3 regions of the Methylobacterium sp. Leaf93 genome follow, and region 1 is predicted to be linked to each of the others. Evidence: predicted binding sites of a transcription regulator. Region 1 holds the regulator's gene; each other region holds the start of a gene.

Region 1 (2,265 bases):
TGGCAGCACGGCCCTCTGCCTGCTGGCCCTCGCCCTGCTCCTGCTGACGCTCCCCGTGTCGGGGCTGCGCTGGATCGGACTCGCTCCGGCCGCTCTCGGCGTCGCCCTCGCCGCCACACCACCGCGCTACGACCTCTACATCGATCGGGAGGGTGGGGGCGCGGCCCTGCGCGACCTTGACGGCCGACTGGCCATCCTCGGAAACCCGCCCGCGTTCGTCCTCGAACAATGGCTCAAGGCGGACGGCGATTCTCGGAAGGCCGGTGCCATATCTGCCTCCACGAAAAGCCGTTGCGATACGGTCGGCTGCACCGCAGGGACGGAGACGCGGCGCATCGTGGCGCTCGTCAAGGACAAGCGGGCCTTTGCAGAGGATTGTGAGAGGGCAAACATCATCATAGCCCGCCGCGACGCTCCCAAAGGATGCCGCGCCGGCCTCATCGTCGATCGGGCGTTCCTGGCGGAGCGGGGGGCGACTGCCGTTCGCTTCGGGCCGGACGGTCCTGTCGCGACATCGGCACGCGTACCGAACGTCGGGGCTCCATGGCGACGGGCCATGGGTGATGCCTCGCCTGTGCCCTCTACACCGGCCGAGATCGCGAAACCATCGGATCCCGAGATAGACGAAGGCGACCTATTGCCGGACACGCCCTCGGATCGGCCTCAGTAGCGGCGGACGAGGCTGACCAGGCGACCCTGGATCTGTACGCGGTCGGGACCCAGCACCCTCGTCTCATAGGCGGGGTTGGCGGCCTCCAGGGCGATGGAGGAACCGCGACGACGCAGGCGTTTCAGAGTGGCTTCCTCATCGTCGATGAGGGCCACGATGATGTCCCCCGTATTCGCGGTGTCCTGCTTCTTGATCACCACCAGATCGCCGTCGAGAATACCCGCTTCGATCATCGAATCGCCGCGCACCTCAAGAGCATAATGCTCGCCCCCCGACAGGAAGTCGGGAGACAGCGTGACCGAGTGACTTTGATTCTGGATCGCCGAGATCGGCGTACCGGCCGCGATCCGGCCCATGACTGGGATGGTGATGGCCCGGCCGGTCTCGTCCTGAGCCTGGGTCGTGGGCTGGCGCATGGATGGCGTCGCTTTGGACCGTCCGCCTTCGACGACGCTGGGCGTAAAACGGCGGACTTCGCCAGCGGGAGCCGGCTTCGGCGCGGGGGCGCCGGTCAGGCTTTCGGGCATCCGGATCACCTCGATCGCCCTGGCCCTATTCGGCAGGCGCCGCAGGAACCCACGCTCTTCGAGGGCCGTGATCAGCCGGTGGATGCCCGATTTCGACTTGAGATCGAGTGCGTCCTTCATCTCGTCGAACGACGGCGGGACGCCACTCTCCTGCATTCTCTGCTGAATGAATTGGAGAAGATCCAGCTGCTTACGCGTCAACATACAGATCACTCTTCCACCGAAGCCAATGGCCGCGACTAACGCCGCCGAAACAAAACACGAACACGGTAGACGTTCTGGAAGTGTTCTGCAAGGGTTCCGTTAACGCGATGGTAGAGTTTGTTCCTCGGCTGAAATTCGCCGCCATCCCGGCACCGGAACTCGGCTGCCGGTTCGCACCTCGCAAGTTCGTTCGATCCCGACACCATCCGATCCCGAGGGCTGTTCGCCCCGGCGTGGTCGTTCAATAGAGACGGTGCCACCGGTTGCCGGCTTCGCCTGAGAATCGGGAATCCGGCTCGACCGCAGCGACGGACCGGCGAGCCGATACAGCACCCTCAATCCGACCGGAGCCGGATGTCCTGGCTCATTCGCCGACCTCGATGGTCGCAGCGACCAAAAACCGGCGACGATGCCGTTCAGTCGAGATAGTCGCCGTACTTCTCCACATGGCTAGCGAGCCCGAGGCCGTGCTCGCGCACGAGGCGTTCGGCCAGTTCCGCATCGCGCGCCTCGAGCGCCTTGATGATCGCCACGTGTTCCTTGATCGAGTTGGCGGCGCGGTCGCCCTGGCGCATGGCCGTGTTGCGGATTCCGCGAACATGCATGAGGAGATTGCTCGTGATGTCCTTGATCACATCGCACTGGCCCAGCGAAATGATCTTCTGATGGAAGCGGATATTGGCTTCCGAATACTCGTCGAGATGATCCGACGGACGACCCTCGTAAAACTCCGGGAAATGCTCGCGCAGGCAGTGCAACTGCTCGTCTGTGGCTCGCTCGCAGGCGAGGCGAGCGGCCATGCTCTCCAGGGCCGACCAAGCCTGGATCATGCTGACGATCTCCTTCTTCGACTTCTTTATCACG
Region 2 (2,265 bases), on a different contig from region 1:
CGTAAGGCCCCTCGGGGTTCACGTAGATCAGCGACTGGTGGGAGGCGGCGAGGGGGTTCTCCAGGTCGTAATCGGCGTCGCCATTCTTGCCGCGCCAGCGCTTGTCCCGGTTGACCATGTCGTCGAAGCTCGACACCGAGCCCATTTCGACGACCTCCGGACCCCAGTAGGTGGCGTTGTCCGCCTCCCAGGCGTCGAGGCGTCCGCCGGCGAAACCGTAGGTCGGCAGGCCCATGATCTCCAGGGCGCAATTGCCGGTGAGCACCATCAGGTCCGCCCAGGAGAGGGCGTTGCCGTATTTGTGCTTGATCGGCTGCAGGAGGCGGCGCGACTTGTCGGTGTTGCCGTTGTCCCACCAGCTCGAGATCGGCGCGAAGCGCTGCATCCCGGTGCCGGCGCCGCCCCGCCCGTCCGCGATGCGGTAGGTGCCGGCCGAGTGCCAGGCCATGCGGATCATCTGCGGGCCGTAATTACCGTAATCGGACGGCCACCACGCCACCGACGAGGTGAGGAACTGCTTGATGTCGCTCTTGAGCGCGTCGAGATCGATGGTCTCGAAGGCCTTGGCGTAGTCGAAATTCGGCCCGAGCGGATCGGCTGCGAGGCCGTTCTGGTGCAGCAGCTCGACCCTCAGGCGGTGCGGGTACCAATTCTCCAGGGCCGGGCGGCTGCCGAGGGCTCCGCCGATGCGGTCGCCTCCGAACGGGCATTGGCCCGCCATCGGGTAGGACTCGGTATTCGTCTTGTCGATCGTCGTCTCGTTCATCTACATTTCCCTGCGCGCAGAACCGGCGGCACCGGATGGATCGGACCGCCGGTCCGTCGCCGGCGTGAGGCGTGCGACACCCTGAGAGACGGCGACGCTCGCGCCATCCGGCGCCTTGAGCGAAATCTGGCGCGAGTCTCGAAAATCAAGGTGTCGTCGCCGTCCACACGGGCTCGATCGCCACCAAGGCGCCCTGAGGCATGCCGCCTCACATCTGCGCGAGTCGACGACGAGGCCTCGGATCCTCGCCCCGGGGACAGGCGCAACGGCGCGGAACTCATCGGCGAGGCCCTCGTTATGAAGAGAACAATTCATGAACGAGGTTGCGCGATGACGAAGAAGCAGGCGACGGACGAGAACGAGAACCCGAAGACGGCCGGTGGCGACGCGTCGAACCGGATCAAGGATCCGAGCGAGTGGACCACGGGCGACGAGCCGATGACCGGCGCGCAGGCCTCCTACCTCAAGACCCTGTCGGAGGAGGCGAAATCGCCCGACTCGTTCGAGCCCGATCTCGACAAGGCCGAGGCCTCCAAGCGCATCGACGCCCTTCGCAAGGAAGCGGGACGGGGCTGATCCGCCCTCATCGCGGGTTCCCGCTGCTTTTGGAGTGGAGAAGCGGGCGTTTTACGGACAACGCTTAAACGGGCAGCAACGATTTCCGGCGCAGGACTACCTGCGCCGGCTTCGTCGAGGATCGCCCCACTTCCATGATGAACCGCGAGACAATTCGGGCGACGCAACGTGATCGGGCTCGATCCCGTGTCCCGGGCCTCGCCGCCGCCTTCAAGCGGGACACGCGCGGCACGACCGCGATCGAATACACTCTGATCACCGGACTGATCTTCCTGGCGATCGTCACGGCTCTCCACCTCTATGCCGACAGCGTCGGCGCGATGTACAAATATATCGGTGACGCCATCGCCCGGAGCACGTGAGGCTTCGCGCGACGCTCAGCGCCGCGTCGGCCCGGGTTTGGCGGCGGGCTTTCCCTTCGACGGATCCATGGCCGTCATGCCGTCGCGCCACAGGCTGTCGAAAAGGCTCTGCATCGTCCGTGCATTCTCCTGCTGGGCCTCCAGCCCAGACTGGAACATCTGCTGCAACAGGTCGAACGGGTTGAGCGGGGAGCCTTGCGCCGCTTCGGTGGTCTTTGTGCCCGAGGCGGGCCCGGAGCCAGAAGCAGCTTTCGAGCTCGCGGATTGGCTGGGGTCCGGGAAGAAGCGCGCGGGCGGTAGGCTCCTCTGGGTCGGCGTGGCGCGGGAGGACGTGACGTCCTTGGGCGCAGACAGCATCGAGCCGCCCGCCGCCATGAACGCGTTCATCATCTCCGTCCAATAGGGATGGGTCGGGATGCCGAAGGGGGAGGGCGGAGGCGGGGCCGGGGCCTGCGCCGCCGGGCCCGGATTCATCATGACGTGGACGATCCCCGCCACTACCATCCCGGCCATGAGCGGCAGCATCTGCCGCAGAGCGGGCGTCGCGACGCCGCTCGCCGC
Region 3 (2,265 bases), on a different contig from region 1:
CGGGGCCACCGTGTCGGAGGTCGCGGCCTCCCGGCATCCGGATTTCCGCGAGGGCGACGTGGTCACCGCCTTCGGGGGCTGGCAGGACTTCGCCGTCTCCGATGGCCGTGGCCTGCGCAAGCTCGATCCCGACGCCGCCCCGGTGAGCACGGCGCTCGGCGTGCTCGGAATGCCGGGCATGACCGCCTATACCGGCCTCCTCACCATCGGCCAGCCGAAGTCGGGCGAGACCGTGGTGGTCGCCGCCGCCGCCGGTCCGGTGGGCTCCCTCGTTGGCCAGATCGCGAAGCTGAAAGGTGCGCGCGCCGTCGGCATCGCGGGCGGCCCTGAGAAATGCGCCTACCTCACCGACGTGCTCGGCTTCGACGCCGCCGTCGATCACCGCACCGACGACCTGCCCGGCGCGCTGGCCGCCGCCTGCCCCGATGGGATCGACGTGTATTTCGAGAATGTCGGCGGCCCGGTGTTCGACGCCGTGCTGCCGCTCCTCAACGATTTCGCCCGCATCCCCGTCTGCGGCCTCGTCTCGGGCTACAACCTCACCGAATTGCCACCGGGGCCGGACCGCAGCCCCGTCGTCATGCGGGCCATCCTGACCAAGCGCCTGACCCTGCGCGGCTTCATCGTGTGGGATTTCGCCGACCAGGAGCAGGAGTTCCTGAGCGAGGTCGGAACCTGGCTGAGGGAAGGGCGCATCCAGCATCGGGAAGACATCGTCGACGGGTTGGAGGCAGCACCGGAGGCCTTCATCGGGCTGCTGAAGGGCCGGAATTTCGGCAAGATGCTTGTGCGGATCGCGTGACGGCCAAGCGCGGGATCCTTGCGCGTCAAAACGAACAAAGATAGAACATCGACCTGTGATCGGTGGGGACAAATTCGCCCTCCCGATTGCGGGCCGCCTGTCCGAAGTTCATGAAGGGCGAACGGGACGGACGGCGTGTGAGGCCCTTTCCGTCAGTGAGATCGATCGAGAGGAGAGCGGCATGGCCGGCAGCGTCAACAAGGTGATTTTGGTGGGCAATCTCGGGCGCGACCCCGAGACCCGGCGCCTCGCCTCCGGCGATCCCGTGGTCAACCTGCGCATCGCCACGTCCGAATCCTGGAAGGACAAGGCGTCGGGCGAGCGCAAGGAAAAGACCGAGTGGCATGCGGTGGTGATCTACAACGAGAACCTCGCCCGCGTGGCCGAGCAGTACCTGCGCAAGGGCTCGAAGGTCTATATCGAGGGCCAGCTCCAGACCCGGAAATGGGCGGACCAGTCCGGCGTGGAGAAATACACCACCGAGGTGGTTCTTCAGCGCTTCCGCGGTGAACTCACGCTCCTCGACGGTCGCAGCGGCGGCGGCGGAGAGATGGGCGCCGACGACGAGGGCGGCGGCCAGATCAGCCGCGGCGGCGATTACGGCGGCGGCCGTGGCGGAGACCGGGGCGGCGATCGCGGCGGCGAATACGGCGGCGGCCGTTCCTCGGGCGGCGAGCGTCGGCCGGCGGCAGCGGCGTCGAAGCCCAACTACGACCTCGACGACGATATCCCGTTCTAGGGATCTGCCGTTCCCGTCGTCGGCATCCGACAGATCGGAAGCTAGGCGTGTGGGCTTCCACCCAATCCGCTCACGGCGACGATAGTCACATATCTCGCGGACAGCGCGGATCCCCTCTCCTGGAAGGAGAGGGACAGGGTGAGGTGTGCGACCTTTTCGAAGATGGACCACACCTCACCCCAGCCCTCTCCTTACAGGAGAGGGAGTACGTTGCGCCTCATGCGAACCTTCTCGGATAGAGGGAACGGACGTCGAGCAGCTTGGTGCATCCACTAGCTGCTCACTGGAGTAGACGGACAGGTGCCCCGATAGAGAACAGGCATCAGGCGTCGGGTTGCGACGGCGCGATCCGCGCCATCCTCGATGCGACCTCCAGCAAGGTCTCCCCGGACAGATCCGGCGCCTCGAGGGCAGGTGAGTACGGCACGCCACGAGCGACGTAGCCTGTCATGAGGCCCGCGATCCTGGCGCCGTGAAGGTCCCAGGGGTGGGTCGCGATCATCGCCATGTCGCCCTGAGCGAGGACGGCGGCCCGCGCGGCGTGGCAATAGACCTCGGCGCGCGGCTTGGACAGCTTCACGTCCTCGACGGAGAGAACCCGCTCCACGAGCCCTTCCATGCCTGCCCCGCGGAGCAGTCCCGTCGTGGTGGCGACCGCTCCGTTGCTCAGGGCGAAGACCCGGATGCCGGAATCGGCCAGAACCTCGAATGCCGCCTTGGCGTC

Evidence for each region. Region 1 encodes LexA, which represses DNA repair genes until DNA is damaged. Its sites were predicted from a motif close to TGTTCNNNNTGTGTTCNG; they were not measured.
Region 2: a site for LexA is predicted at 1,069-1,086, ahead of ASF26_RS12010 (DUF3072 domain-containing protein). Genes of this name have one in related genera too.
Region 3: a site for LexA is predicted at 833-850, ahead of ssb (single-stranded DNA-binding protein). Genes of this name have one in related genera too.

The regions. Positions count from the first base shown of each region.
Region 1 covers NZ_LMMS01000009.1:8,212-10,476, reverse strand. The annotation lists gene ASF26_RS07905 (ComEC/Rec2 family competence protein) at 1-670, shown strand, start outside; gene lexA (transcriptional repressor LexA) at 664-1,401, opposite strand; gene ASF26_RS07895 (GntR family transcriptional regulator) at 1,818-2,265, opposite strand, start outside.
Region 2 covers NZ_LMMS01000023.1:49,966-52,230, reverse strand. The annotation lists gene katG (catalase/peroxidase HPI) at 1-766, opposite strand, end outside; gene ASF26_RS12010 (DUF3072 domain-containing protein) at 1,097-1,342, shown strand; gene ASF26_RS12005 (Flp family type IVb pilin) at 1,477-1,704, shown strand; gene ASF26_RS12000 (DUF937 domain-containing protein) at 1,720-2,265, opposite strand, start outside.
Region 3 covers NZ_LMMS01000012.1:187,893-190,157, forward strand. The annotation lists gene ASF26_RS09495 (NADP-dependent oxidoreductase) at 1-802, shown strand, start outside; gene ssb (single-stranded DNA-binding protein) at 984-1,541, shown strand; gene ASF26_RS09505 (HAD family hydrolase) at 1,864-2,265, opposite strand, start outside.